DNA from 4 places in the Arthrobacter sp. Y3222053 genome. Region 3 is predicted to be linked to each of the others. Evidence: riboswitches for the same ligand, from Rfam matches in the RefSeq annotation. Region 3 holds a riboswitch; each other region holds the start of a gene.
The links. A riboswitch is a leader RNA that binds a small molecule or an ion and turns the genes downstream of it on or off. The one in region 3 is predicted to bind S-adenosylmethionine.
Positions count from the first base shown of each region.

Region 1: it holds a riboswitch for S-adenosylmethionine, as region 3 does, so the genes downstream of both, AC5RUW_RS08780 (bifunctional o-acetylhomoserine/o-acetylserine sulfhydrylase) here and AC5RUW_RS04110 (methionine ABC transporter ATP-binding protein) in region 3, are expected to answer to the same signal.
Region 2: it holds a riboswitch for S-adenosylmethionine, as region 3 does, so the genes downstream of both, AC5RUW_RS12750 (hypothetical protein) here and AC5RUW_RS04110 (methionine ABC transporter ATP-binding protein) in region 3, are expected to answer to the same signal.
Region 4: it holds a riboswitch for S-adenosylmethionine, as region 3 does, so the genes downstream of both, AC5RUW_RS05370 (flavin reductase family protein) here and AC5RUW_RS04110 (methionine ABC transporter ATP-binding protein) in region 3, are expected to answer to the same signal.

Region 1 is NZ_JBNHIA010000003.1:141,135-148,533, forward strand. Features, by position in the region: gene AC5RUW_RS08750 (glycine--tRNA ligase) at 1-603, opposite strand, end outside; gene AC5RUW_RS08755 (DMT family transporter) at 764-1,759, opposite strand; gene AC5RUW_RS08760 (RNA-binding S4 domain-containing protein) at 1,850-2,086, shown strand; gene AC5RUW_RS08765 (alpha/beta hydrolase) at 2,083-2,760, opposite strand; gene AC5RUW_RS08770 (SGNH/GDSL hydrolase family protein) at 2,832-3,728, shown strand; gene metX (homoserine O-acetyltransferase MetX) at 3,753-4,886, opposite strand; gene AC5RUW_RS08780 (bifunctional o-acetylhomoserine/o-acetylserine sulfhydrylase) at 4,883-6,202, opposite strand; SAM riboswitch class IV at 6,280-6,395, opposite strand; gene AC5RUW_RS08785 (VOC family protein) at 6,652-7,302, shown strand.
Region 2 is NZ_JBNHIA010000004.1:304,656-312,054, forward strand. Features, by position in the region: gene AC5RUW_RS12745 (SGNH/GDSL hydrolase family protein) at 222-1,130, shown strand; SAM riboswitch class IV at 1,250-1,377, shown strand; gene AC5RUW_RS12750 (hypothetical protein) at 1,455-1,841, shown strand; gene AC5RUW_RS12755 (tyrosine-protein phosphatase) at 1,958-2,713, opposite strand; gene AC5RUW_RS12760 (GyrI-like domain-containing protein) at 2,948-3,406, shown strand; gene AC5RUW_RS12765 (hypothetical protein) at 3,471-4,265, opposite strand; gene AC5RUW_RS12770 (3-hydroxyacyl-CoA dehydrogenase family protein) at 4,458-5,327, opposite strand; gene AC5RUW_RS12775 (enoyl-CoA hydratase/isomerase family protein) at 5,327-6,022, opposite strand; gene AC5RUW_RS12780 (thiolase family protein) at 6,080-7,291, opposite strand.
Region 3 is NZ_JBNHIA010000001.1:849,571-856,969, reverse strand. Features, by position in the region: gene AC5RUW_RS04135 (acyl-CoA dehydrogenase family protein) at 1-42, opposite strand, end outside; gene AC5RUW_RS04130 (MetQ/NlpA family ABC transporter substrate-binding protein) at 39-947, opposite strand; gene AC5RUW_RS04125 (LLM class flavin-dependent oxidoreductase) at 953-2,446, opposite strand; gene AC5RUW_RS04120 (MetQ/NlpA family ABC transporter substrate-binding protein) at 2,471-3,427, opposite strand; gene AC5RUW_RS04115 (methionine ABC transporter permease) at 3,563-4,228, opposite strand; gene AC5RUW_RS04110 (methionine ABC transporter ATP-binding protein) at 4,221-5,072, opposite strand; SAM riboswitch class I at 5,191-5,288, opposite strand; gene AC5RUW_RS04105 (hypothetical protein) at 5,478-6,116, shown strand; gene AC5RUW_RS04100 (helix-turn-helix domain-containing protein) at 6,103-6,336, shown strand; gene AC5RUW_RS04095 (hypothetical protein) at 6,367-6,699, opposite strand; gene AC5RUW_RS04090 (CoA-binding protein) at 6,812-7,228, opposite strand.
Region 4 is NZ_JBNHIA010000002.1:233,126-240,524, forward strand. Features, by position in the region: gene AC5RUW_RS05350 (response regulator) at 1-13, opposite strand, end outside; gene AC5RUW_RS05355 (sensor histidine kinase) at 10-1,290, opposite strand; gene AC5RUW_RS05360 (APC family permease) at 1,434-2,816, opposite strand; gene aspS (aspartate--tRNA ligase) at 2,943-4,748, shown strand; gene AC5RUW_RS05370 (flavin reductase family protein) at 4,857-5,363, opposite strand; SAM riboswitch class IV at 5,412-5,531, opposite strand; gene AC5RUW_RS05375 (PhzF family phenazine biosynthesis protein) at 5,679-6,515, shown strand; gene AC5RUW_RS05380 (nitronate monooxygenase) at 6,542-7,399, shown strand, end outside.

The DNA.
Region 1 (7,399 bases), on a different contig from region 3:
CGGCGTGATCTCGTTGCGGAAGCTCTTGCCGATCTGGCCGATGCCGAACGGCGGCTTCTTGCGCGATGTGGTGAGCACGTTGTTGAAGTTCACGAAGATGCCCTGCGCGGTTTCGGGGCGCAGGTAGTGCAGGCCCTCCTCGTTGGCCACCGGGCCGAGGAAGGTCTTGAGCAGGCCCGAGAACTCCTGCGGCTCGGTCCACTGGCCCTTGGTGCCGCAGTTGGCGCAGGCGATGTCGGCCAGGCCGTTCTCGGGCGCATGGCCCTTCTTCTCCTCGTAGGCCTCTTCGAGGTGGTCGGCGCGGTAGCGCTTGTGGCAGCTCAGGCACTCCACCAGCGGGTCGGAGAAGACCTCGACGTGGCCGGAGGCCTCCCAGACCTGCCGGGGCAGGATCACCGAGGAGTCCAGGCCGACGACGTCCTCGCGGCCGCGGACCATGTGCTGCCACCACTGCTTCTTGATGTTTTCCTTCAGCTCCACGCCGAGGGGACCGTAGTCCCACGCGGACCGCGACCCGCCGTAAATCTCACCCGACTGGAAAACAAACCCGCGGCGCTTGGCCAAGGAAATGATGGAATCGAGTTTGGACTTGGTCGAAGCCATGAAGTGGTACCCGTTCTTTCGTGTCTGTGCAGGCCGCTGGGTGCGGTCCGCGCGTGGGCCCGCCGCGCCGTCGCACCGCAACCGGATCGGGTGCAGCGCCAGGCGTTCAGCGGGCAAAGCTCTATTGGTACCAGCTTACGGTCCGCGCCGCGAAAGCCGGTTACCGGCGCTGTCCGGTGCCGGCGTCGGCGCCGGCGCCGGCCCGCTTCAGGCCGGGCGTGTTCCAGGGCAGCGTGGCCACGACGATGGCCACGAGGGTCAAGGCGGTCCCGAGTACGGTCGCCGCAACCACGGTGGACCCCGGTGCCGGCAGGACGAGGTCCAGCAGCAGGGAGCCGATCAGCTGCCCGGCGATCATCGCCAGGCCGGTCAGCAGGACACCGAGCGGGCGCACCAGCACGGCGGCCATGCCCACGTAGATGACGCCCAGCGGGCCGCCGATGTACAGGTACCACTCCCCCGGCAGCGGGCCGGCCGTCCCAGCCACTGCCGCCTTGACCAGCCAGGCCAGCAGCAGGACGGTGGTGCCGGCCACCAGGTTGACCAGGGTGGCCGCGAGCGGCGTGCCGTAGTGCAGGGTGGAGGTGCCGTTCATGGCCTGCTGGAAGCTGATGAGCATCCCGGCTGTGAGCGGCAGCAGCACCGGCAGCAGCAGGGACCAGCCGGCGGCGGCGTCGAACCCGGGGCTGACCGCCCAGGCCACGGCGGCAAGGGTGAGCAGCGCGGCGGCGGTGCGCAGGACAGTGATCCGGCGCCGCCCGCCCGGTCCCATGCCGAGCCGGTCCACCAGCAGGCCGGTGAGGGTCTGCCCGGCCACGGCGGCGACGGTGAAGACCGCCACGCCCAGGGTGGCGACGGTCAGGGACTGCGAAAGCACGAACAGGCCGCCGACGGTGCCGGCCAGCACGTACCAGCGCGGAAACCGTCCCTCCCGCAGGGCGGGCAGGATCCGCGCCGCCCCGGCCCGGCCCGCCGGCAGCACCAGGCACACCGCAACGATGCAGGCCAGGCCCACCAGGATGCTTGCCAGGGCCGCGCCGACGCTGTCCCCCATCCGGCCGGCGAGCGCCCCGTTGGCGCGCGCCTGGGCCGGCATGGCCATGCCGGCCAGCACCGCCAGCACCAGCCAGATTCCCGTGGGCACCCTCGTCTTCACCGCCCCAGCCTAGGTGACCGGCGCCGGTCCGTGCAGACAGGGCGGCACCGGTCCGCGCCGGCAGGCGGGCGGGTGCGGCAGAATGGTTCCATGCCTACCCCTGAACCGATCGACCTGCCCATCCGTGATGACATGATCCGCCTGGGCCAGCTGCTCAAGCTCGCCAACCTCGCCGAGGACGGCACCCAGGCGAAGGAGTTCATCGACAACGGGCTGGTTCAGGTCAACGGCGTCATCGAGGAGCGTCGCGGGCGGCAGCTGCACCCGGGCGACGTCGTCAGCGCCAACGGCGAGTCCGTGCGGATCGTCGCCGACGGCGTGTCCTAGGAGTCCGCGCCTTCCCTGGTACCGGCGCCGCGCAGCACCGTGTGGGTGAGGAACTCCCGCACGTGCCCGAGTTCCTGCATGTTGATCGAGTGGCCCATGTTCGCGTAGAGGACCTTGGTCAGCGCAGTGTGGCCGTTCAGCCACTCGTTCGTGAATTCGATGCGCGGCTGGTCGATCACGGGATCCGCCTGGTCCCGCCCCCAGAAGAACGGCACCCCGCGGGAGGCGAGCTCGGCGTCGTGGAAGAACGGGTCTTCCCCGGCCGGCAGCACGAAGCCGGAGAGCCCGACGACGGCGGCGTAGTCCGCGGGCCGGTGCCGCAGCAGCGTGCTGGCCACCGCCATGCCCATGGAGAAGCCGAGCAGGCTCACGCTCGGGTGCTGCCCGCGCACCTGCTGGAGCCAGCCGTCGACGTCGGACACGGCGTCGACCACCCGCTGCAGGGAAAAGTCCGGCTCATGCATCAGCGGGAACCAGGTGTAGCCCGGTCCCAGCGCCTGCGGAGCGCGGACGGAGGCAATCGTGAAGTCGCCCGGCAGGTAATCCGCCAGGCCCATCAGGTCCTCCTCGTTGGCCAGGTAGCCGTGGAACAGCACCAGCAGCGGGGTGCCGGCACGCTCGCTTTCAGGCTTCGACCAGAGCACGACGGGATTCCAGGGAGCACGTTCAGTCATGATCGCATTCTGGCAGGAGACGGGCGCGGAGAATAAACCGGCATTAGCGGAACCGTTGCCGGCTTGGCAGGATGGGCCCCGTGACTGAACATCCCGATCTGCCCGCAGAAGAGACCCCCGCCGCCTCCGAGCCGTCCGCCGGCGGCGCCGTCGCCCATCCGTGGCACCGGTATGTCGCCCTGGGTGACTCCTTCACCGAAGGTATCGGGGACCCCAGTCCGGAGAGCCCCGGCGGCCACCGCGGCTGGGCGGACCGCGTCGCGGAGGAACTGGCGGCTGACCATCCGGACTTCGCCTATGCCAACCTGGCCATCCGCGGGCGGCTGCTGGCCCAGATCGTCGCCGAGCAGCTGCAGCCGGCGCTCGACCTGAAACCGGACCTCGTGAGCATCTGCGCCGGAGGCAACGACGTCATCCGCCCCGGCGGTGATCCCGATCGGCTCGCCGAGCGCATGGACGAGACCGTGGCCGCCCTGCGCGGATCCGGCGCGACGGTGCTGCTCTTCACCGGGCCGGACATCGGCAACACTCCGGTCCTGGGCAGCGTTCGCGGCCGGGTGGCCATCTACAACGAGAACCTGCGCACGGTCGCAGCCCGCCACGACGCGGTGATCGCTGACATGTGGGCTCTGCAGGCCCTCGCCGATCCCCGCATGTGGGCCCCGGACCGGCTGCACTTCTCACCGCTGGGCCACCACACCATTGCCGCCATGGCACTGGAGTCCCTCGGCGTTCCGCACCATCTGGAGCCCCTGGAGACCAAGCCCCTGCCGCCGAAGAACTGGCGCACGGCGCGCACCGAAGACCTGGTCTGGGCGCGCGAGCATCTGATGCCGTGGGTGGTACGGCGGGTCCGGGGCCGCTCCTCCGGCGACGGCATTGCCGCCAAACGACCCGACGCCGGACCCATCTTCGGCGAAGGAACGCCCCCCGGCTCCGGCGAGGCGGCAGGGCCCCTCGGCGGCTGAGCCGGGGCCCGGTCAGCGCGGACCTCAGGCGAAGAAGGTTCCGCGCAGCGTCCCGGCGACCTGGTGCACATCGGTGAGGAACCCGTCGTGGCCGATCGGCGCGCTGATCAGGTGCACCGGCGGCGATCCCGGCAGGGCCTCGGCCAGGCGCTGCGACTGCTCCGGAAAGTACAGCCGGTCCGAATCAACGGCGGCAATGAAGAACTCCGCTGTGCACCCGGCCACCGCCTCGGCCAGGCTGCCCCGCCCCCGGGTGACGTCGTGGCTCATCAGCGCCTCGGTCAGCACCAGGTAGCTGTTGGCGTCAAAGCGGTCCACGAGCTTGCGGGCCTGGTGGTCAAGGTAGCTCTCCACCTGGTAGCGCCCGCGGTCGGCGGGCCGGGGCCCGCCCAGCGGCTCCTCCCCCGGCTGCGGCGCCCTCCCGAACCGGTACTCCAGCTCGGCCTCGGACCGGTAGGTGATGTGCGCGATCCGCCGGGCCAGGCCCAGGCCCGCCGTCGGCGGCGCGCCGTCGTAGTAGTCGCCGTCGTTGAACAGCGGGTCCAGGCGGATGGCCTGCACCTGCGCCTGCGCGAACGCGATCTGCTCAGCGGTGCTGGCGGCGGTGGCGGCGATGACGGCGCAGCGGGCCACCCGCTCAGGTTCCGTCACCGCCCACTCCAGGGCACGGGCACCGCCCAGGGATCCGCCGAGCACCGCGTGCCAGCGTCCGATGCCGAGCAGGTCCGCCAGCCGCGCCTCCGCCCGCACTGCGTCGCGGATCGTGACGAACGGGAACCGTGAGCCCCAGGGCCGGCCGTCCGGCGCCGCGCTGGCCGGGCCGGTGGAGCCGTAGCAGCCGCCCACCATGTTCACCGAGACCACGAAGAACCGGTCGGTGTCCACGGTGCGGCCGGGACCCACCAGCGGGTCCCACCAGCCCGGTTCGTCGCTGTCGCCCTGTGCGACGTGCGTGCTGCCGGTGAGCGCGTGCGGCACCAGGACGGCGTTGGAGGCGTCCGCATTGAGGGTGCCCCAGGTCTCGTACCCGAGGACGACGTCGGGCAGGTACCCGCCGGTTTCCAGATCCAGGGAGCCGATCGAAACCTGCTGCAGCACGCCGTCGCCCGGGGGCAGGTCCCGGGACGGGGCCTGGGGCCAGGAGGTCGTGGCCGTCACCGGGCCGCCTTCGCGGCACGGAAGCCGGCGTCGAGGTCCGCGAGGATGTCGTCGATGTGTTCCAGCCCGACGGCGAGCCGCACCAGCCCGGGGCTCACCCCGGCTGCCAGCTGCGCCTCGGCGCCGAGCTGGCTGTGCGTGGTCGACGCGGGATGGATCACCAGCGAGCGCACGTCCCCGACGTTGGCCACATGCGAGTGCAGCTCCAAGGCGTCAACGAACCGCTTCCCGGCCTCCACTCCCCCGGCGATTTCGAAGGACACGATGGCGCCGGTGCCCCGCGGGCCGTACTTCAGGCCGCGCTCATACCAGGGGCTGGATTCCAGGCCCGCATAGGCCACCGACTCGACGTCGTCGTGCCCTTCCAGCCAGCGGGAGACGGCGGCGGCGTTCTGCACGTGCCGTTCCATGCGCAGGCTGAGGGTCTCCAGGCCCTGCGAGATGAGGAAGGCGTTGAACGGCGAGACGGCGGAGCCAAGGTCGCGCAGCAGCTGGACGCGGGCCTTGAGGATGTAGGCGAGGTTCGCGCCGAGCGGACTGCCCACCCCCAGGTCCCGGGCGTACACCAGCCCGTTGTAGCTTTCGTCCGGGGTGTTGAATCCGGGGAACTTCTCCGGATCGGCGGCGAAGTCGAAGTTGCCCGAGTCCACGATGGCGCCCGCGATCGCGGTGCCGTGGCCCCCGAGGTACTTGGTGGCCGAGTGCACCACGATGTCGGCGCCCCATTCGATCGGGCGGATCAGGTACGGCGTCGAGAGCGTGTTGTCCACGATCAGCGGCACTCCGGCCTCGTGGGCCACCGCGCTGATGCCCTCCAGGTCCAGCACGTCCTGGCGCGGATTGGAGACCACCTCGCCGAAGAAGGCCTTGGTGTTCGGACGGACGGCAGCCCGCCACTGCTCCAGGTCGTCGGGGTTGGCGACGAACGTGGTGTCGATGCCGAACTTCTTCAGCGTGTGCTTGAAGAGGTTGTAGGTGCCGCCGTACAGGCTGGGGCTTGCCACGATGTGGTCGCCGGCCTGCGCCAGGTTGAGGATCGCGAAGGTTTCGGCCGCCTGGCCGGAGGCGAGCAGCAGCGCGCCGACGCCGCCCTCGAGCGAGGCGATCCGGTTCTCGACCGCTTCCTGGGTGGGATTGCCGATGCGGGTATAGATCGGTTCCAGCTCCGCGAGCGCGAACCGGTTCGCAGCCGACTCCGCGCTTGGGAAGACGAACGAGGTGGTCTGGTAGATGGGCAGGGCACGCGCCCCCGTGGCGGCGTCGGCCGTCTGCCCGGCATGGATCTGACGTGTTTCGAAGGACCAGTCGCTGGACACTGTCACTCCCTAGGTTCCAGGGGGCCCGCCCGCTGACGCCCCGTGCCGGCGTACGCCGAAGGAGGCGACGGGAACGGGACCCGCGCTTGCCGGACGCCTTGTGGCGCCGGGCCTGGTCTTCACCCGGGGCACCCCACCGCGGTTGGAGGGTTGCCGGCCAGCAAGCCGGGGCTTCGTGCTGGCACTCATGACCTGCCCACTATGAAAACAGGGCTGCCGGGCCGGTGCAACCATGTGTCCTTCGGTGACCGGCAGGGCACGCCGGTCTCCCTGCACCGGGAGGAGGCTCCGCCGTCGTTCTTCCGGCCGCTCCCGCCCGTGCCGGGCGGAGACTACACAACCCATCGACATTAGGAAGCCTGCGTACTATTTTCGGGCCCTCCTGGTCCGAAATTCGGGTAAGGCGAGCCTTATTCGTGGTATGGAACACAACGTGCCACAATGACGCCATGCGTTTGGATCATGTCTCTTATGCCTGTGAATCCGACGGCCTGCTGGCCACCACGGAGAGGATCGCCGAGGCGCTGGGCGCCGACTTTGTGAAGGGCGGAATCCATCCCCGCTTTGGCACACGGAACATGATCCTCCCCCTCGCCAACCACCAGTACGTGGAGGTTGTTGAGGTCCTCAACCACCCCGCTTCGGACAAGGCGCCTTTCGGCCAGGCCGTGCGGGCCCGCTCCGAGAACGGCGGCGGGTGGATGGGCTGGTGCGTGGGGGTCGAAGATCTCGCCCCCTTCGAGGAGCGGCTGGGCCGGGCGTCCGTTCCGGGCAACCGCAAGTTCCCTGACGGGCGGGAGCTCACCTGGCGGCAGATCGGCATCAACGGGCTGATCGCCGACCCCCAGGTGCCCTACATGCTCCGCTGGGACGACGGCACCGAGGACCTGCACCCCTCCAACGCCATTCCCGGCATGCCGGGCAAGGTGAAGCTGAACTCCCTGACCATCGCCGGTTCCGCTGCCCGGGTTACCGAGTGGCTGGGCAGCCCGGTGGGCGAACCGCTGGAAAACGTCGATGTCACCTGGATCGCGCCCGCCGGCACCCCTGGCATCATGTCCGTGACCTTCGAAACCGGCCACGGTTCCGTCACCATCTAGCGCTTCCACTGGGGCTGCCCGGTGCCGGATCGCTGCCGGTTTGGGTTTCCGCTGCCACTGCGCCGTGGCAGAGGGCGCCCAAACCGGCAGCGGCTCG
Region 2 (7,399 bases), on a different contig from region 3:
GGCCTTCGGTGCGGCAGCGGAGGGCTGCACGGGACACAGATAACTGACCGGACGGTCGGTAATAAAGTCCAGCGTACCGCACCCCGGCGTGGCGCACACCACTGTGTTCGAGGGTTTCGCTTCGAGGGTTTCGCTGCCCGGCCGCGACGCACCGGCTGACAGCGCCCTGGCCCGGGCGCTAGCGTTGGTCCTCCCCGCACCCGCTGCCCCCGGAGGTTCCCATGGCACCCGGAATCCTGCACCGTCCCCGCCTGGCCGCCGCCGTCGTCCTTCTGGCCCTGCTGGCGGGGCCGGCTCCGGCCGGCGCCGCCCCGGAGCGCGGAGGGAGGGGCGACGACGGCGGGCACCACCCGCGCGGCCGGACCGTCGACTACGTGGCCCTCGGCGATTCCTATGCCTCCGGCTACGGCGGCAGCGACGACATCGGGGAATGCGGCCGAACCGCCTTCGGCTACCCCGCCCTGCTGGATGCGCTGCGCCGGGTGGATCTGCAGACCGACGCCACCTGCGCCGGAGCGACGGCGCTGACCACCGATCCCGCCCCGCCGGCCGGGCCCGTGGACCTGCCGCAGCAGATTGACACCGTGCTGGCCCAGGGACTGTTGCACAGCGGCACCGACCTGGTCTCCGTGACCATCGGCGGCAACGATGTCCGATTCGGGGACGTCGTTGCCGCGTGCGCTGGCCCCGGGCTTCCCGCCACCTGCGCCCAAGCGATTACCGGGGCCAAGGAGTACGCCCGGACCGTCCTTGCCCCGGACCTTGCCGCTTCGCTGCAGCGGATCCGGGACGCAGCCCCGCGGGCCGAACTCGTGGTTACCGGCTATCCCCACCTCTTCGAGGCCGCGGTTCCCGGTGCGCTGAGCGTGCCCGCCCAGGAGCTGTTCAACGCCGGCACCGATGAGCTGAACGCTGTTATCTCGGCGCAGCTGCCTGAGGACGCGGTGTTCGTGGACGTGGTGGACGAGTTTGCCGGGCACGGCATCGGCTCGCCGGACCCGTGGATCCGGTTCGAAGGCGGGCCTTTCGACCTGCATCCGAACGCCGCCGGCTACGATCAGGGCTACCTGCCGGCCATCCTCGCCGATGCGTCCTTCGACGACCGCCGCGGGCGGCCCGGCTGCCGCTGAGCCGACATCCCCGCAGATGCCGGGCGGCCGCCGGCGCAGGGCGGCCGGCCGACTGTGTGCCTGGGCCTGCGCCCAGGCCTCCTTTCCGCTGTCGGTGCCCTGCGCTACAGTAATTCCAGCTTCACGAGATGTGGCACCCGACGCGCCCGGCGCCGAGGGAAGGCTCCGACCTGCCACACACCAACCCCCTTGTTCGGCGGGTGGTTCGGATGACGAAGCGGCCTGCATTCGCCGCAGGCCGTCCGCCAGGGCGCCTCCAAGGCCCCGGTACGGCGGGGGCAGCGGCATCCGGCGCAGGCAAGGACAACCCGAAGGGGAACTTTCTTGGGCACCGATACCACGTCCCGCTGCCGCAGCTTCACTCCCGGCCACCGCGTCCACTGGATCCACCACCGCCGGATGGCTGAACTGGACTACTGGGTGGACGTCGAGATCCATGTGGATGCCGAACTGCAGCTCATCCATCTGATTCGCGAGGGACAGCAGCAGCTGTTCTGGTTCCACGACGTCCCGGCGCTGGCCGCGGCGCTGAAGATCGCCGTCGCCCCTCCGCAGTGGTGCCCGCGGTATTCCACGCTGATGGTTCCGGGCGGTTTCCTGGGACCCACCGGGAGCTCTTTTTTCTACTTGGCCCGGCTGGACCGGGTTCATCCCTGCCTGCGCCCGGGTTTCAGCCGATCCGCTGAGGACCAGGTGGCGTCGAGTGAGTGACCGGTCAGTGAGCGGCCGGTAGTTCGGACGCCGGCGGCGGTCAGCAGGGTTCGGCGGTCAGCTGTGTTCGGACGGCAGCGGCCCCCGAGTCCGCTGCCGCTGCCGGCCCGCCCGGATCAGTGTCCGTGGTGCGGGTTCGGATCGAGCATCCGGGCCCGCAGCAGGTCCGGCACGTCCGGCCGCACGCCGGCGCTGCGCAGGTACCCCTCGGCGTCGAATCCCTCCAGGGCTGCGAGCAGCGCCGCCCGTTCGGCCTCCGCGCGGTCGTGCAGCTCGGCCGGGGTCAGCGGCCGTTCCCGCGGCGTGCGCTGCCGGGCGTGGTGGGCGTTGATGCCGCACAGGCCCTGGACGTAGTCGGCGGCGATGGTCTCCGGGGCCGCGCCGGCCAGCTGCAGCAGCAGCATGGCGACCAGCCCGGTGCGGTCCCTGCCGGCGGAACAGTGGAAGACGACGCCGCCCTCGGGCGCATCAGCGATCGCCTCCATAACGGCTGTCAGGCGCTGCGGCCAGCGGCGCAGGTTCTCGCGGTAGAACCTGGGCGAATCCATGTAGGGGCCGGTGAGCGCGGTGAAGTCAGGGTCCTGCCAGTCCTGGATCGGCAGGGACAGCCGCCGGAAGCGGGCCTGGACGGCATCGGGCACGTCGGGGTCGCTGTCCCGGCGGCCCTGCTCCTGGACGTTCCGCAGGTCGATCACGGTGCGGACCCCGTCATCCCAGGCCTGGCGCCAGCCCTGTTCGGTCAGCCACTCCGCGCGCCCCATCCGGATCAGGCGGCCCGCCCGGACCCGGCGTCCGCCTGCCGCGGGCAGCCCGCCCAGGTCCCGGGCGTTGACGGCTCCGTCCCAGTGCCTGCTCCGGCTGTCGGCTTCCATGCGTCCAGCGTAGCCTCGGGCGGGCAGGGAGCCTCCGCGCGGTCTTCGGCACCGCCGGGTGATGTACTGTACCCCTCACACTGTGTCAGGCAGGAGGACTGAAGCTGCCGGCCATCGGAGCCTTCGCGCAGATCGGCCGGGTCACCCACCGCATGCTGCGGGACCGGGACGCGGCAGGTCTGCTTGTTCCCGCCCATAAACCGGCGGCTCCACCTGATCGAGAAGGAGAACCGGATGTCCCCGATTGAAATCATCGAAAAGCCACTCCCTGCCCTCCGACTGGCTGCCCGCACTGCCGTCGTATCGGAGCAGCCCGAGATCGCCGGCGTCGTCGGCCCGCTGTTCGACAGTGTGGCTGCCGATCTGGCCCGGGCCGGAGCATCGCTGGCGACTCCGGTGGCAGTGTACGAGGCAGGCGAGGCAGGGTTGCGCGTGACCGCCGGCTACGAGCACGCCGGGACTGCTCCCGACGGCGTCGAGACGGTGGGACTGCCCCGCGTCGCCACCGCGGTATGCGGCGTCCACCTCGGCTCCATGGAGCGTATCGGCGAAAGCTGGCAGGCGCTGCACACGCAGATCATCGCCAGGGGATTCGTTCCGTCCGGGCCCTGCCGGGAGCTCTACCTCCGCGCGGTCTCCGATGATCAAAGCGACTGGGTGGCTGAGCTGCAGCAGCCCGTCATCCGGCCCTGAAACGACAGTTTCCCGCGTTGGCCGGCCGGACGCCGACAAACGCGGGAAACTGTTGGTGGCCTTACTAGTTAAGGATCTGGTACCTGAATTCAGGCTGCACGCCGGAGATGCGAAGCTGACCGTCCTCGCTCTTCGTGAAATGGTAGATCAGCTTTCCTTCCACTTCCTCGTCGGTCTTTTTGCCGTTGACCTCAGCGACGTTGACGTAATCAATATTCAAGGCGACGGAAATGCCGTTCTCATCTCCGATGGGGCCGGCGTCGATTGCGGTCGTCTCGATGGCGCGGTCCTTGATATGGACCTCGCCCTCGCCGTAGACCAGGCCGTAGCCGTCGGATGTATCGCTCGCTTCCCGATGGGTGCCCTTGAACACGACGGCAAGATTCGGGTCATCGGAAATCAGGCTGTTGTAAATCTCCTGCTGCCAGACCGGGTCGAACTTGTCCATGTTCAGCTCCCACCAGTCGACCCTGGCTTGGCCGTCGCCCGGCGCGCCGTTGGCTGCGGTGTCAATCATGTCGACCGCCATTTCAACGGCGAGGCGCTGGGCTTCCTTGATGTCCGCCTCGCTCCAGACCGAGCTTGCCGCCTCGGTGATGACCGAGGGTTCGAAGGTGAAGGCAGGATCATCCGGCAGGATGGTTGTCTTGCGCCACTCTCCCCGCTCGTCGGAGGCCAGCTCCTTCAGGGTGGGCATGCCTTCGATGGTCGGCCCGTACTCCACCCCGTCCACAATCACTGTGGTCGGGGACGCTGCGGGGCTTTGGGCGTCGGCCTCGCTTTCACCTGAACAGCCGGAGACGAGAAGGAGGACGGCTGCGGCACCGGCAGCCAATCCGGGCTTAATGATCCTGGACATACGCGACATGCTGACCCCCATTGTCATAAGTATCCGCTTTCAGGCATTCCCGGCAGCGGCCTAAGGCGAGTAGTCAACCCGGGGTGAAGTTTGAAGTCAAATCCGCAGATAGGCATTCGCTGTCTCCGCGAATTCTCCGGATGCAGGCAGCCCGCCCCCGAAAACGGGGACGGGCTGCCTGCCGGTTGAGGATCAGCTCCAGTCGTAGAAACCCTTGCCGGACTTGCGGCCCAGTTCGCCGCGGGCCACCTTGTCGCGCAGGATCTGCGGAGGCTCGAACCGCGGGCCCAGCGTGGAGGCGAGGTACTCGGAGATCCCCAGGCGCACGTCCAGGCCCACAATGTCGGTGGTCTTGAGCGGCCCGGTGGGGTGCTTGTAGCCCAGCACCATTGCGTTGTCGATGTCCTCGGCGGACGCCACGCCCTCCTCGACCATCCGCATTGCCTCCAGGGCGATGGCGACGCCGAGCCGGGAGCTGGCGAAGCCGGGAGCATCGTTGACGACGACGGGAGTCTTGCCCAGGTCCTTGACCCAGGCCGGAGCCAGGGCGGCGAGTTCGTCGGAGGTCTGCCGTCCCAGCACGACCTCGATCAGGGTGGAAGCGGGCACCGGGTTGAAGAAGTGCAGCCCGCAGAACCGCTCGGGGCGGCCCAGCTTGTCTGCCAGGTCGGAGACGGACAGCGACGAGGTGTTCGACGCCAGCCACGCGGTCCCACCCAGCTGTTCCTCCACCCGGGTCAGGGCGGAGACCTTCAGGTCGAAGTCCTCCGGCACGGCTTCGACCACCAGGTCGCAGCCGGCGAAGGCGGCGTAGTCGGTGGAAACCGTCAGCCGGGCTTCGAGCTGTTCACGGGTCTCCGTGACGGTGCCTCGCTCCACGCTCTTGCCCACGGCTGAGGTAACCCGCTCCAGGGCACCGGCGGCGGCGTCGTCGTCGCGCTCCACCACCGTCACCGTGGCGCCGGAGACCAGGAAGGCGTGGGCGATGCCCGCGCCCATCCGTCCGCCGCCGAGGACGCCTACAGTTTTCGGAATGGTGCTCGGAATGCTGCTGGATGCCATTACTTCTTTTTCCTTTCCAGGAATGCCTGCATGCGGTCGAACTTCGCCGGGGATTCGAAGAGGATGCCCTGGGCGAGGGTGTCGATGACGGGGTGCGCCTCCGCCGGAGCGTGGAACACGGTCTTGGTGATGCGCACGGCCAGCGGGTCCTGCTTCCCGATCCGGTCCGCCAGGGCGTTCGCGGCGTCGAGCAGGGCGTCGGGTTCGTGGATTTCGGTGATCAGCCGGACGGCGAGGGCCTCCTCGGCATTCAGCACCCGGCCGGCGAGCAGGATTTCCTTGGCCAGCGGCTCGCCCACAAGCTCCTTCAGCCGCCAGGTGGCCCCGGCGGCGGCCATGATCCCGAGCCCGGTCTCCGGGTTGCCGATCTTCACCTTCGGCGTGCCGAGGCGGAAATCGGCGGCGAAGGCCAGCTCTGCTCCCCCGCCCAGGGCGTAGCCGTCGACGGCGGCGATCACCGGCATCGGCAGCTTGGCGATACGGTGGAAGATGGTCGAGTTGATGCCGCGCAGGGCATCTTCCCGGCGGCGCTCGCGCAGCTGGGCGATGTCGGCGCCGGAGGCGAAGATGCCCTGCGAACCGGTGAGGATCAGGACCTTGGGGTTTTCCTCCAGCTCGGCGCACAGGGCGTGCAGCTCATCGACCATGGCCTGGTCGATGGCGTTGCGCACCTCCGGCCGATCCAGGACGGCGATGACGCGGTCCTGCTGCTCGGTGACGCGAAGGGTCTTGCAGGCTGCGAAGTCCGCCACTTAGACCGCCTCGAGGAGCATGGCGGTGCCCTGGCCGACGCCCACGCACATGGCGGCAATTCCCTTGGACACGCCTTCGCGCTCCATCCGGCCCAGCAGGGTGATGGCGATCCGGGACCCGGAGGAGCCCAGCGGATGCCCGAGGGCGATCGCGCCGCCGTCGGTGTTCACGATCGAATCGTCCACGCCGAGGCGGCGGATGCAGGCCAGCGACTGGGTGGCGAAGGCTTCGTTGAGTTCGAAGGCGCCGACGGCGTCCAGCGGGGTGCCGGTGCGCTCGAGCAGCTTCTGCGTGGCCGGCACCGGGCCGATGCCCATGATTTCCGGGGCGACGCCGGCGGACACGCCGTCGACGATCCGGGCGCGGGGCTTCAGGCCCAGCTTCTCGATGGCGCGTTCCGAGGCGACGATGATGGCGGAGGCGCCGTCGTTCAGCGAGCTGGCGTTGCCGGCGGTGACGATGCCGCCGGGCTTCACCACCGGGCGCAGCTTGGCGAGCACCTCCATGGTGGTGCCTTCGCGCGGACCTTCGTCGGTGTCGACGACGGTGTCGCCCTTGCGGCCCTTGACCGTGACCGGCACGATTTCGTCCTTGAAATGCCCGGCGGCGATGGCGGCGAGTGCCTTCTCGTGGGAGGCGACGGCGAAGGCGTCGGCGTCCTCGCGGGAGATGTTGTCGACGGCGGCCAGCTCCTCGGCGGTTTCCGGCATGGAGTAGGTCATCTTGCCGTCACGGGCGAGGTCCCCCTTGCTGAAGCGCTCGTTGACGAAGCGCCAGCCAATGGCTGTGTCGAAGGTGTCGCCGGGCTTGGCGAAGGCCTTCGACGGCTTCTCCATGACCCAGGGCGCGCGGGACATGGACTCGACACCGCCGGCGATGACGACGTCGGCCGCGCCGGCCTTGATCATGTGCGAGGCCATGATGATCGCGGAGAGGCCGGAGGCGCAGAGCCGGTTGACCGTGATGCCGGGCACCGCGTCGGGGAAGCCGGCCAACAGGGCGGCCATGCGCGCCACGTTGCGGTTTTCCTCGCCGGCGCCGTTGGCGTTGCCGAGGATGACCTCGTCGACGACGGCGGGGTCCAGGCCTTCCCGGGCCGCGAGCTCGCTGAGCACCAGGCCGGCCAGGTCATCGGGACGGACCGAGGAGAGCCCGCCGCCGTAGCGGCCCACCGGGGTCCGCACGCCGCCCACCAAAAACGCTTCAGCCATGTCACTCCTTCGTGCGGGACGCCGGCGGATCCGGCTGCCCAGATGCTTCTCGGCCGGCTTCGGGCACAGGCCCGCCCTTATTTACCGACCATTCGTTCACTTTAGCGT
Region 3 (7,399 bases):
ACGGGCTGCGGCGGGCGCGGCGTCCGTACCGAGGGCGCTCATGCCTGCCGCCACTGGTTCAGTTCGTCCAGCGGGTCCGTGTCCCAGGGTGTGGGCAGCACCCCGCCCATGTACCCGGCAAACCATTCCCGGACTTCCTCGGACTGGTAGGCCTCCTGCAGCACGCGTGCCTTCTCCGTGGCGGCGAAGTCGGCGGTGCCGGCGACGACGCAGCGGAACGGCAGCTGGTTCGCGTCCGCCTCGAAGGCGAGGGCCTGTTCCCGCGTGAGTCCGATTTCGGCGGCGAGACGGATGAAGAGGAACCCGGCGTCGACGTCCGGCAGCGTCTTGGACAGCGACTGCTGGTCCACTTCCACGAACTGCAGGTTCCGCGGATTCGCGGTGATGGTTTCCTGCGAGACCCTGATGACGCCGACTCCCGGTTCCAGGTCGATCAGCCCGGCGTCGCGCAGCAGCACCAGGGCGCGGCCGTTGTTCGCCGGGTCCACCGGCAGCGCGATCCGTGCTCCCTCCGGCAGCTCCTGCAGGGACGGATGCTTCTCGGACCAGATGCCGCCGGGTGAGCCGTAGACATAGAACAACGGCTCGAGGTCCAGGTTCTTGTCGAGGTTGAACTGCTGCAGGTAGGCGCCGTGCTGGAAGAAGTTCGCATCGAATTCGCCGTTAGCCACGGCAAGGTTCGGCTGCACGATGTCCGTCACGTAGGTGGCCTCCAGCGTCCACCCCTGCTCGGCGAGCAGCTTCTCGGCGATTTTGGTCGGTTCCTGGTAGGGCGCGGATTCAGTGACGATCAGGCGGATGCGCTTTTCGTCGGCGGCGGCGGAGCCGAGCCCGCAGCCGGTTGCGGTGGCCAGCGCGGCGGCGCCGACGCCGATAAGGCTGAAGCGCAGGATGTCTCGGCGGGGCAGGTTCCGGCTCTGCGGCGCGGGTCGGGGGAAACGGGGCATGGCAATCAGTCCTGAGCGGTGATGGAAGCAGCGGAAAGGGAAACAGGGTGGCGGTCCTCCTCCGCGGCGGGCCGGGTCTCGGCGGCCGCGGAGGAGGACTCGAAGGCACCGCGCCAACGGGCGGCGGGGTGCCGGTCATTCAGATGCGCGCCGGGATAGTCGGCGCTGCGTCCGAAGACCTTCTCCCGCAGCGTGCCTTCGGCGTACCCGGTCTGGGCGAGGCCGCGGCGGCGCAGTTCCGGCAGGACACCGTCAATGAAGTCGGTGTAGGAGCCGGGCAGGAGGGAATTGATGATGTTGATGCCGTCCACGCCGGCGTCCTGCCAGCGCTCGAGTTCGTCGGCGATCTGTTCCGGGGTGCCCACGATCTGCTGCGCCTCGGTCCGGTACCGGGCGACGTCGGCCAGAGTGGGATTGCGGCCCGGGGTGGAGGCGATGATCGCCTCCAGCACACCCCGGCCGCCTTCGGTTTCGATGTCCCCGACGGGGGTGTCCAGGGGAAGCCCCCCGAAGTCGACGCCGAGCCCGCCACCGATGTGTGCGATGACGGCGTCCAGGTCCAGATACCCGTCCAGGTCCTGCTTCTTCCGCCGTGCCTCGTCCTCGGTGCCGCCCACCACGAAGGAGAGCCCGGTGAAGACCAGGATGTCTTCGGGCAGCCGCCCGGCGTCGGCGGCATGCAGGCGCACGCCGGCGGCCACGGTCGCCGCGTGCTCCGGGTTGGGCGCGAAGATGAACGTGGCCTCCGCGTTGGCGGCGGCGAACCGCTGCCCGCGCCCGGAGCTGCCGGCCTGGAACAGGAACGGGGTGCGCTGCGGCGACGGGGCGACCAGGTGCGGTCCCTCGATCGAGTACCGCGGGCCGCGGTGGTGGATCTTGTGCACCTTCTCCGGATCGGCGTACACGCCGGCCGCCTTGTCGGCGAGCACCGCGCCGTCGTCCCAGGAGCCTTCCCAGAGCTTGTAGGCGGCCTCGACGTATTCGTCCGCCCAGTCGTACCGGTCCGCGTGGGCGGCGAGGCCGTCGCCGCCGAAGTTGCGGTGCGTGTTTTCCAGCACCGAGGTGACGATGTTCCAGCCGATCCGGCCGCCGGAGAGGTGGTCCAGGGTGGAGACCTGCCGGGCGAACTGGAACGGGTGGGACTGCACCACCGACGACGTCGCGGCCAGTCCAATGTGTTCGGTGGCCCCGGCCAGGGCGGCGAGCAGGATCAGCGGGTCATTGGCCGGCACCTGCAGGCCGCGGCGCACATGCGAGGCCCAGCCGCCGTCGTGGTCGCCGTACAGGCCGGCGACGTCGGCGAAGAACAGGGCGTCGAACTTTGCCTCCTCCAGCTGCCGGGCCAGCCCGGTCCAGAAGGCGAGCTCGTTGTACCGGTGCTGCTGCGCGTCGGGGTGCCGCCACTGCCCGCCGCGGATGTGACTGGGCGTGTTCATCAAAAACGCGTTCAGCAGCAGGCGGGGACGGCCCTGCGGAAAGCGCGTGCTGGGGGTGCTCATGGGGTCCTTTCGGGCAGGCACGGGTCAGGCCGCGGCGACGGAGGCGACGGAGGCGGAGAGCTGTTCGAAGGCGGGCAGCGGGTCCTCGTCCCAGGGCAGCTGGAAGAAACCGTCCTGGTAGCCGGCGAAGAACGTCCGGACCTCGTCGCTCTGGACGGCGGTGCGCAGCGCATCGGCGGCCTCGGAGCCGGCGAATTCCCGGGTGCCGGCGAAGATGGAGCGGTACGGGATCTCGTCGTCCTGCTGTTCCTCCGCGATGACGGTGGCCTTCTCGTGGATGCCGGCGTCCACGGCGGTGGACTGGAACATGAACCCGGCGTCCACGTCTTCGAGGGTCTGGCTGAGCGAGAGCTGGTCCACCTCCACGAACTTCAGGTTCCGCGGGTTGGCGGTGATGTCCTGCTGCGAGGCGGTGACCACGGTGACGCCGTCGGCCAGTTCGAGCAGCCCGTGGGCGCGGAGCATGAACAGGGCGCGGCCGTTGTTGGCGGTGTCCACCGGGATGCTGACGGTGGCGCCGTCGGGCAGGTCGGTGACCGCTTTGTGCTTGTAGGAGTAGAGCACCGCCGGGGAGTTGCGGATGTAGAACAGCGGCACCAGGTCCAGCCCCTGGTCCCGGTTGAACTGCGCCAGATAGGCCATGTGCTGGAAGCAGTTGGCGTCCGCCTCGCCGTTCGCCACGGCGATGTTGGGCTGGTTGATGTCGTTGACGAAGGTGGTCTGCAGGTCCCAGCCGGCGTCCTTGAGCAGCCGGGCGGCGATCGTCACCGGCTCTTCGTAGACCTTCACCTGGGAGGAGATCAGCCGGATGGTGCGGCTGTTCCCGGCCGCGGCGCCGCCCAGGCCGCAGGAGGCGAGGGCGGTGGTCGAGGCCGCTGCGGCTCCGGCCGCGGCGAGGTACTTGAGCAGGGTGCGGCGGCTGGTTCCGGGCACGGTGGAGCTGTTTTTGGGTATGTTGAAGTGCGGTGCGTTGAAGTACAAGGTGTCCTCTTCGAAAAGGTGCGGGAAGGGCAGGCGGAATGCGGGGCGGGCCCCGGGGCGGCGCCGTCGGGTTGCTGCGTCAGGCGCCGCCGGGATGCTCCCGTAAAGCGGCGGGCCCGGGTTCGGGCCCCGGATCTAGATGCGTTTGTCCGCGCGGCGGGCCAGCAGGGACCCGGTCAGCTGGACGGCCTGGACCAGCACGATCATCAGCACGATGGCGGTGACCATCAGGCCGGTCTCGTAGCGGTAGTAGCCGTAGCGGATGGCGAAGTCGCCGATCCCGCCGCCGCCCACCAGCCCGGCCATGGCCGAGTAGGAGATGAAGCTGACCGTCATGATCGTGATGGAGCCGATCAGCGCCGGCTTCGCCTCCACCAGCAGGACGTCCCGCACGATCTGGCCGCGGGTGGCGCCCATGGAGCGGGCCGCCTCGACCACGCCGCCGCCGAGCTGGGTGATGTTCTGTTCGGCGAAGCGGGCGAAGTACGGGATGGCGTTGATGGTCAGCGGCACGATGACCGCGGCGGTGCCGATGGTGGTTCCCACGATCAGCCGGGTGAACGGGATGATCGCGATGAGCAGGATCAGGAACGGAAAGGACCGGACCAGGTTCACGGCCGAGTCCAGGATCCGGTGCAGCTTGGGTTTGTGCCCCAGCCCGTTGGGCCCGATCGCGTAGAGCAGCACCCCCAGCGGCGTGCCGAGCAGGACGGCGAGCGGAATGGAGACCAGCAGCATGGTGCCGGTCTCGCCGAGGGCGGCGAGCAGTTCCGGCCAGACTTCGAGGATGCGCTCAAACACCGGCCACCGCCTGGGCGATTGCGGGGGCGGCGGCCCGGACCTTGGGCCGGTCCAGCTCGACGTCGTCGGAGACCAGGTACCGGCCGATCGCCGTCGCCGGGGCGAAGCCGGGCCGGGCCAGTTCGGTGAGGTCGAATTGCTCGACCACGCGCCCGGACTCCATCACCGCCACGTTGTCCGCGATCGCCTTGACCACGTTCATTTCGTGCGTCACCAGGACCACGGTGATCCCGAACTCCCGGTTCACGTCGGTCAGGTACTGCAGCACCGAGGCGGTGGTGCGGGGGTCGACGGCGGAGGTCGGCTCGTCGCAGAGCAGCACCTTCGGGTTGGTGGCCAGCGCCCGGGCGATCGCGACGCGCTGCTTCTGCCCGCCGGAGAGCTTGGCCGGGTAGGTGTCGGCCTTGTCGGCGAGGTCGACGACGTCGAGCGCCTCCGCGGCGCGGCGGCGCCGTTCCGGTCCCGGGACGCCGGCGAACTTCAGCGACAGCTCCACGTTCTGCGCCGCGGTCAGGTTGTTGAGCAGGTTGAAGTGCTGGAAGATCATACCGATCCCGTGCCGGCGGCGGCGCAGCGCCCGGTCGTCCAGCGCGGTCAGGTCCTCGCCGTCCACCCAGACGCGGCCCGATGTCGGGCGTTCCAGCAGGTTGATGTTGCGCAGCAGCGTGGACTTCCCGGCTCCGGAGAAACCGATGATGCCCTGGATGCTGCCGCCGGGAATGGTGAGGCTGACGTCGTCGACGGCGGTGAAGCTGCCTCCGGCCACCGTGAAGGTGGTGCCCACGTTTTCAAGCCGGATGGTGCTGCCTCCGGCTGCGGCGGGGGGCGGATAGGTCTCGCTCATGTGCTCCTCCTAGGCGTTGTGCCCGAAGGAAGGTATGCGTGCGTGCACTGCCGGAACCGGGCCCGGGCGCAGGGCAGCGCCGGGGCAGGGCCGGGAAAGGCGGTGCAGTCTGCTGCCTTCTCCATCGGTCCTGGCATTAGCACCGTGCTTCACCGGCCGGTGAAGGGGTTGCTGCGGCGTCAGCGAGCCAGGTCTCTCAGCCGCTCGGGATGGTTAACGGGACCCATCCTTGCCCGGACCTGCCGGTTTCCGCAAGAGGCGCCCATCGGGGGACGACACATTCCGCCATATGGCGCGCGTCACAGATGTTGCCCTGTCTAGCTTTTTTCCTGCCTCCCTCGACAGGGGCATTCGAGGCGCTTATTGTTTATCAATAACATCGACTATCGATAAACAGGGGGAGTCATGGATACCTCGGAATCAACACGGACCAGCCGGCCGGCGCTGCGACTGGCCGTCGCAGCAGTGTGGACGGCGCTTCTCTTCGCGATGCTGGGTGCTGCCGTCCAAGCCACCATCATCCTGACCGGCCGGGCACTGATGACCTTCGGCGGGGCGGACGGCCGGCTGCCCCTGGATACCCTTCCGCAGCTGCTCCAGGCGAACCTGCATGAGGGAGAGTCCGCCTTCCTGACCGACGTGCCGGTGTGGCTGCGGCTGCTCTGTGCCGGCCCCGGGATCATCCAGGCCCTCACCATCCTCGCCGCGGCGATCCTGGTGACGCGGGTGCTGCGTGGAATTTCCACCGGCGATTCCTTTGCCCCGGGCGTGCGGCGGGCGCTGCGCCGGCTGGCGGCGACACTCTGCGGCGGCGCCCTGCTGAAGGCCGGAGTGGATTTCGCGGCGGTCTCCACCCTGTGGCGTCTGGGCGACCTCACCTCCCCCACGCGCCTGGAGGGTTTCCTCTCGCCCTACCAGGGGCTGGGCTTCGCATGGCCGGCGGTGCCGTGGATGCTGATCCTGCTGGGCATCATCGCCGCAGCACTGGCTGTCGCGTTCCGGGAAGGCGCACGCCTGAAGGAGGACACGATTGGCATCGTCTGAGGACACCGCCTCTCACCGCGTCATCTGTCGGCTCGATGCACTGCTCAAGGCACGCGGGATGACCCTGACTGAGTTGTCCGAACGGACAGGCATCACCATGGCGAACCTGTCCATCCTGAAGAACAACAAAGCCCGGGCCATCCGGTTCAGCACGCTGACCGCCGTCTGTGACGCCCTCAAGGCGAGCCCGGGCGAGCTGTTCGAGGTCGGCCCCCGGTAAAAAGGCCGGGGGCCGACCCCTGCTGCAGCCCTACGAGGAGGCTTTGCCCTCCTGGGCCGGGCTGTCCTCGTCCTCTTCGAGTGCGGGCTGGTCCTCCCGGGCCTCGCCGGAGTCCTCGGGGTCGGTGGCCGGAGGCGCTGAGTTATCCGTTCCGGCGCCGGTGGCGGCGTCGACCTTGTCGTCGGACGCGTCATCGGCCGTGTCGTCGCCGCGCTTTTCCGCTTCCTCCCGCGCCTGCTGCTGCCGCGCTTCCTCGGCGTCCAGGACCAGCTTGTGGGTCACGGCGTCATCGAATTCCGCTTTGCTGCCGGCCAGGTTCTCGCGGGCCTCGTCGATCGGGGGGTTGCCGTGCGCTTCGCTCATGTTTGCCTCCTGGTCAGACTGCAACTGCTCCGGCGGAGGGGCCCGCCGGTTTGGTCCATCCTAGTCAGCGGCCCGGCCACGGCGGGCCGTCGTCCTCCGACCCGGACGTCTGTTACCGCCCGACCCGCGGCGCCTCGATCACCGGGCAGGTGTCCATCACGACGTCGAGGCCGGCGTCGGCGGCGCGCTGCGCGGCGGCCTCGTCGATCACGCCCAGCTGCAGCCAGACGGCCTTCGCTCCAACGGCGATGGCCTGGTCCACCACCGTGCCCACCTTGGACGAGTTGACGAAGCAGTCCACGACGTCGATCTGTCCCGGAACATCCGCCAGGGTGCGGTAGCCCTTTTCGCCGTCGAAGTCCTCGCCTTTGAGGTTCACCGGGACGATCTCCATGCCGAGCCGGTCGCGGACAAACCGCGAGACCCCGACGGCGGTGCGCATCGGGTTGTTGGACAGCCCGACGACGGCCCAGCGGCCCTTGGTGGTGAGCAGCCTTTCAACGGTTTCGGGGTCGTTCACGTGAGCCATGGGGTCTCCTTGCCTCGGTTGCAGATGGTTCCTGCACGGGGGTGCCGTGGTTCGCCCCAGCCTACTGGAGCGTGTCGCGTCGCGTCCCGCCCCGCCGTCGTGCACACTGTCCGCCACGGACCGGGTCGGTCGGCGCGCCGGTCTTCCCGCTTACCGCCCGCTGCGACTTCC
Region 4 (7,399 bases), on a different contig from region 3:
TCCGTACGGTCATTGGGGTCCTTCCGTGAGGGGGAGACGGGCCGCGACGCGCCAGAGGCCGTTCTCGGCGCCCGCCGTGAGGGTACCGCCGAGCCGGGCGGCCCGCAGCTTCATGTTCCGGATTCCGGAGCCGGCATTGATGCCGACGGCGGCAGCATCCGCACCGGCAGCGTCCACACCGGTTGCCGGCTCCGGTACCAGGCTGTTGGCGACCTCGAGGAGCAGCGCGCCGCCGTCGTCGGTGCCAAGCCGGACCAGCACCTCCCTGCCGGGAGCGTGCCGGATGCAGTTGGTGAGGGCTTCCTGCACGATCCGGAACACCCCGGAGCGCAGGGCGGCGGGCGCCTCGTCAGGCAGGATTTCCCCGCCGGTGATCCGCACCGGGGTGCCCGCTGCGGCAGCGGAGCCCGCGAGGTCCGCGAGGTCGGCCTGCCCGGAGACGGGCAGCCCGCGGCCGTCCCGGGACTCGAGCACATCGATCATGCTGCGCATCTGCTCGAGGGCGCGCAGGCTTTCGGCACGGACCTGGCCGAGCACCCGGGAGGTCAGCGCGGGATCCGCTGCAGCCGCCGCAGCGCCGCTCTGCAGCGCGATCGCGGACAGATGCCCGGCAATCGAATCATGCAGTTCGCGTGCCATCCGGGCCCGCTCCTCGGTGACGGCCAGCTCCAGCTGGAGGGCCGCCACCTCGCGGGCGTGGAGCGCATCCCGGCGTTCGGCCTCGGCGCGGGCGCGGGCATCCTCGGCGCGGTCCCGCTGCGCCCGCAGGTCCCCGGCCCACCAGACCGGCATCAGGAAGACCACCAGCGCCTGCACCGTCGCCAGCACGGTCGTCTCCACGTCGCGGTAGGAGGCGGCGACGACCACCACCATGACGGCCGCGAGGGCCTGCGCCACGCGGGCCGTTGCCCGGCTCAGCCGTGGGCGGCCGTACAGGATGCCGGAGTAGATGGCCTCGAAGGTGAGCAGGAAACCGGTCACGCCCGCGTCGGCCAGCAGGCACAGCACCGCCGCCGGGCCGGTCAGCGCGAGCATGAGCGGGACGTTGGCGCTGCGGAAGAGCAGCCCCGCGCAGCCGAGGAGCAGATAGGCGAACCAGTCCCAGGGCGGCCCGGGCAGCCCGGAACCGGGCAGGAACGTCGCGACGTTGGCCTGCATCAGCATCAGCACTGATCCGGCCGCGAAATAGCCGGCGGCGGCAACCACGCCGCCGGGCCAGATCCGGGGCCCGGGGCTGCCGGCGGCGGGGACGGCGCTGCCTGCGGCGGGCGGAGAGCTGGCGGAGGACATGCCTTCACCCTAGCCAGCCGCGCGGCCCCGGCACGTCCCCCGAACGGAGGACATGCCGAAGCCGGGCCCGGAGGAGCGGGATGGCCGGCGCAGGAGGCCGGAGGCGCGGCTCGAGGCGCGGCCCGGATGCGCCGGCGGTACGGTCAGCCCGGCGGCGGGAGCAGGCCCGGGGCGTCCTGCCCGCGCCGGAAGCTCAGCCGCACCACCAGCCCGAACAGCAGCACGATCCCCATCCACGCGATCACCAGCGGCGGCAGCGCCAGGGCCAGCAGCAGCGCCCCGGCCAGGCCGAGGAAGTTGAGCAGCCGCGGGGCGAACCACGGGCGGGTCCGCAGGGCGAAGGCCCCCATCGCCGTCACCGCCGCATACAGGAGCAGTCCGAAGGACGCGGCTGCGAGGAGGGTGGTCAGCTCCGTGCTCAAACACAGCAGCACGACGACGGCGCCGGCCGCCGCCTCCGCCGCCCACGGCTGGGCCTGGACCCGGGCTGCCAGCGCCGACCCGGGCAGGGCCTGCCGGTTGCCTGCCGGATGCCCGGAGCCGGGGACGCTGCCGGATTCCGAACCGGCGCTGCGGAACAGCCGCGGCAGGTCGCCGTCGTCCGCCATCGACGCCGCAGTGCGTCCGATGGCCCCGATCAGTGCCCACGCGCCGCCCAGCCCGGCGACCGCGGCGGCGGCGGTGACCGCTCCCGTGCCGACCGTGCTCTGCACCGACTGGACCGGGACCAGCAGAGGAGCCTCGGCGACCGCGAGGGCGGACGGGCCGAAGAAGGCCAGCAGCGACTCGCCCACCGCCAGATACAGGGCGAGGACGACGGCGACGGCGGCCGGCAGCGCCCGCGGAATGTTGACGCCGCTGCGCCTCACCTGCGGCCCCATGGACGCCAGCCGCGAGTAGCCTGCGAACGCAAAGAACACCACCCCCGCGGCCTGCAGCACCCCGGCGGCGGTGGGCTCCTCGGGTGCCGGCAGTCCCGCCGTCGGCCGCTCCGGGACGCTGAACGCGGCGATGGCCGCGAACCCGGCCACCGCAATCACGAAGGCCACGATGAACCTCGACGCCCAGGTGCCGCGGACGGCACCGAGGATGTTGGCCACGGTGAGGGCCGCAACGGCCGCCGCGGCGGCGATTCCGGCACGGTCACCGAAGACGTAGGTGCCGAAGGTCAGCGCCGCGGTTCCCGCGGCCGCGAGCAGCGCGCAGATCAGCAGCCAGCCGGTGAGGAAGCCGGCGTAGGGTCCCAGCAGCATGCGTGCCGCGGTGCGCGCGGCTCCGCCGTCGCGCAGCCAGCCGCGGTCCGTGCCGGGCAGCCGGTCATCGACCGCGCCGGCGAGCTGGTAGGTGGACACCGCACAGCAGTAGGCCACCAGGGCCGCGATGAGGCAGGGCGCCAGCAGCAGGCCGCCCGAGGCGGCGACGGCCGGCGGGAACACGACGAACAGCCCGGTCCCGATCATGGATCCCAGCCCGGCCATGGTGGCATCGAAGCCGCCGAGGGGACGCACGGGCTTGCTGCTGGGCATGGACCTCCTGCCGGGCCGCAGGCGGCGGCGGGGAAACGGAGCGAACACCGGTAAACTCTTGTGGAGATCTCTATTCACCTTGAGCGGGAACCGTGTTTTCCGCAAGCAATCTTTGAGAGGACTGCTTTGCTGCGCACACATGCGCTTGGCACCCTGAGGGCCGAGCATATTGGTCAGACCGTCACCCTTGCAGGCTGGGTGGCCCGGCGCAGGGACCACGGCGGCGTCGCCTTCCTCGACCTGCGTGATGCCTCCGGCGTGGCGCAGGTGGTGGTGCGGGAGGAGGAGGTCTTCCACGGGCTGCGCAACGAATACGTCCTGCAGATCACCGGCAAGGTGGAAAAGCGGCCCGAGGGCAACGAGAACCCGGCGCTGGCCACCGGCGAGGTGGAGGTCATCGCCGACGAGGTGGTCATCCTCAACACCTCCGATCCGCTGCCCTTCCAGATCGACGAGCATGTGGAGGTCGGCGAGGAAGCCCGCCTGAAGCACCGCTACCTCGACCTGCGCCGCCCGGCCCCGGCCGCCGCGCTGCGCCTGCGCTCCGAAGCGAACCGGGTGGCCCGCGAGCTGCTGCACGATGAGGGCTTCGTCGAGATCGAAACCCCCACCCTGACCCGCTCGACGCCTGAAGGCGCCCGCGACTTCGTCGTTCCGGCCCGCCTGGCCCCGGGCTCCTGGTACGCCCTGCCGCAGTCCCCGCAGCTGTTCAAGCAGCTGCTGCAGGTCGGCGGGTTCGAGAAGTACTACCAGATCGCCCGCTGCTACCGCGACGAGGACTTCCGCGCCGACCGGCAGCCGGAATTCACCCAGCTGGACATCGAGGCCAGCTTCGTCGAGGAAAACGACATCATCGCCCTGGGCGAGCAGATCGTGAAGTCGCTGTGGAAGCTGATCGGCGTCGAGATCGAAACCCCGATCCGCCGCATGACCTACGCCGAGGCCATGGCGAAGTACGGCTCCGACAAGCCCGACCTGCGGTTCGGTCTGGAACTGACCGAACTCACCGAGTTCTTCAAGGACACCACCTTCCGCGTCTTCCAGGCCCCGTACGTCGGCGCCGTCGTGATGCCCGGCGGTGCCTCGCAGGCCCGCCGCACCCTCGACGCCTGGCAGGAATGGGCGAAGCAGCGCGGCGCCAAGGGCCTGGCCTACGTGCTGGTCCAGGAGGACGGCAGCCTGACCGGCCCGGTGGCCAAGAACCTCACCGACTTCGAGCGCGAGAACCTGGCCGGCACCGTCGGCGCCCAGCCCGGCGACTGCATCTTCTTCGCCGCCGGTGACCAGTCCTCGGCCCGGGCGCTGCTCGGAGCCGCCCGCGTGGAGATCGGCCACCGCACCGGACTCATCAATCCCGGCGACTGGGCCTTCGTGTGGGTTGTCGACGCGCCCATGTTCGAGCCCGCGGCAGCGGCCGTGGCAGCCGGTGACGTCGCCGCAGGAGCGGGGGAGTGGACGGCCGTGCACCACGCGTTCACCTCGCCGAAGCCCGAGTTCCTCGACACGTTCGACACCGACCCCGGTTCCGCGCTGGCCTACGCCTACGACATCGTCTGCAACGGCAACGAAATCGGCGGCGGGTCCATCCGTATCCACCGCCGTGACGTGCAGGAGCGCGTGTTCAAGGTGATGGGCATCTCCGAGGAAACCGCGCAGGAGCAGTTCGGGTTCCTCCTGGAGGGCTTCAAGTACGGCGCCCCGCCGCACGGCGGCATCGCCTTCGGCTGGGACCGGGTGGTGGCCCTGCTGGCCGGCGCCGAGTCCATCCGCGACGTCATCGCGTTCCCGAAGTCCGGCGGCGGCTACGACCCGCTGACCAACGCTCCGGCTCCGATCAGCGCGCAGCAGCGCAAGGAAGCCGGCGTCGACTTCAAGCCGGAGAAGAAGCAGGACAAGCCTGCCGACGCTCCCGCTTCCCCGTCCGGCCGGTAACGAAGCCGGGCCTGTAGCCAGGTCCGGTCTGCGACGAAGCCCGGCTGCCGTGTTGGCAGCCGGGCTTCGTGCGCTCCCGCCCCGAGGCGGCCCGGCCCGCAGGCGGGGTCAGGCGAACGCCGGCACGCTCAGGTTCCGGAACGCGGACCCGTGGAAGACCAGCGGTTCGTGCCGTTCCTCGTGCGTGGAGTAGCCGTGTACCCGCAGCAGCACCACGGCGTGGTCTCCGGCCGGGACCTCGTTCTCCACCGAGCATTCAAGCCAGAGCGCAGCCTCGTCGAGGAACAGTGCGCCGGTTTCCGCCTGGTGCAGGCTGAGGCCGGCGAAACGGTCCCCGTCGCGGGAGGCGATCTGGCGGCAGACGCCGTCGTGCCCGGTGCCGAGGACCGAGACGCCGATCCTGCCGGCCCGCTTCAGGACCGGCCAGGTGCGGGAGGAGTTCTGCACGGCGAACATCACCAGCGGCGGATCGAGGGAGACCCCGACGGTGAAGGACGACGCGACGATGCCCTGCGGGCCGCCGTCGACCTCTGCGCAGAGAGCGGCGATGCCGGAGGGGAAGCGCCCGAAGGCACGGCGCAGGGCGGTCGGCTGGAGATCGGTAACAAGTGTCATGGGACGTCCTCTGCCTGAGGCGCCCTCCGCGCTGCTGCATGCGAAGGGACGCTGTACTTGCCGCAGCGGGAAATCCACCGGAGCGGCCGAATCGTCACCTGGAGCACCCCGCTACGGCGAGAGGGTTGCCGTCCAGCCGGCCAGGGCCTCTGGCTGGAACTCTTGATTCTGGCTCCCAATCTAGGGCCGGCACGGTCGAGGGGCAAACGGCCCGGCCGACGGCGGGCCCGGGCCGCAACAGTTTGTAACGCCGCCTGAACGCAGGGCGCGCGTCGTCGGCGCAGCCGCCCGGCAGCCCGGTAGTAGGGTGTGGGCATGAGAGAGCGCTGGTTCAAGCAGGTGGACGTGTTCGGCAGCAGCCCGTATCTGGGCAACCCCGTGGCCGTGGTGCTGGAGGGCCAGGACATCTCCGACCAGGCCATGCAGCAGTTCGCCCGCTGGACCAATCTCTCGGAGACCACGTTCCTGATGCCGCCGACCATCGCCGGCGCCGACTACCGCGTCCGGATCTTCACGCCGAACGGGGAGATCCCGTTCGCCGGGCATCCCACGCTGGGCAGCTGCCACGCCTGGCTGGAGGCGGGCAACCGGCCCCGCACTCCCGGCACGGTGCTCCAGGAGTGCGAAATCGGCATCGTCACCCTGCACGCCAACGCCGGGCTGGCCGCCTTTGAAGCTCCGCAGCTGCGGCGCAGCGGCCCGCTCGACGACGCCACCCTCACCCAGGCGGTGACGGCCCTGGGCCTGCGCATCGACCAGGTCCGCGACCATGCCTGGGTGGACAACGGACCCGGCTGGCTCGGCCTGCTGCTGGCCGACGCCGAGACGGTCCTCTCGCTCAAGCCCGACAACGCCGCCCTCGGCAGCCTGCGGGTGGGCGTGATCGGCCCCTACGAGGACACCTCGGAGGCCGATTTCGAGGTCCGCGCCTTCGTGCCGGCCCTCGGCATCGCCGAAGACCCCGTCACGGGCAGCCTCAACGCCGGCCTGGCCGTGTGGCTGATCGGCGCGGGCCTGGCGCCCGACCGCTACGTGGTGAGCCAGGGCACCGCCGTCGGGCGGAAGGGCCGGGTGCGGGTCTTCCAGCGCGACGGCGGCATCTGGGTCGGCGGCGAGTCCGTCACCTGCGTCGACGGCTCCGTCCGCCTCTGACCGACCGATGACCCGAGGAGCCCGCTGTGTTCAGCCTCTATGACCTGCCGCGGCGGATCATCGCCGCCCCCATGGCCGGCGGCCCGTCCACGCCCGAACTCGCAGCCGCCGTGTCCGACGCCGGCGGCCTGGGTTTCCTGGCCGGAGGCTACCTGGCCGCCGATGTGCTGGAAGGCCGGATCGCACGCCTGCAGGACCTGACGCGGCGCCCGTTCGGAGTGAACCTTTTCGTCCCGGACGCGGCCAACACGCAGGAGACGGCGTCCACCTCCGGCACCGGCCCGGACGCGTACGAGGCGGCCGCACAGTACCGCGGCCAGCTGCTTGATGAGCAGGCCACGGGTGCCCTGCCGCCCACGCGGCAGCCGCTGCCGCTGCCTGACGCCGCCGACGACGACGGCTGGGAGGCGAAGCTGGGCCTGGTCCTGGAGATGTCGGTACCGGTGGTGTCCTTCACCTTCGGGGCGCCCACCGCCGAGGTGGTGGGGCAGCTGCACGAGGCGGGAACCGCCGTCGTCATCACCGTCACCGACCCCGAGGAGGCGGAAGCCGCCGTCGGATCCGGGGCGCGGATCCTCTGCGTCCAGGGCCCCGACGCCGGCGGCCACCGCGGCACGCTGCGCACCGCCGCCGAGCCGGGCACCGATGCGCTTCCGGACCTGCTCGAGGGTGTGCGCACCGTCCTCGGGGACGTCCTGCCCGGACCGCGCGAAACAGTGCAGCTGATCGCCGCGGGCGGGATCAGCGGGCCGGGGCAGGTGGCGGAGCTGCTGACGGCCGGGGCGGACGCCGTCCAGGTGGGCACGGCCCTGCTGCTGGCGCCTGAAGCCGGAACGCACCCGCTGCACCGCCAGGCCCTGGCGGGGGAGCGGTTCGCCGATACG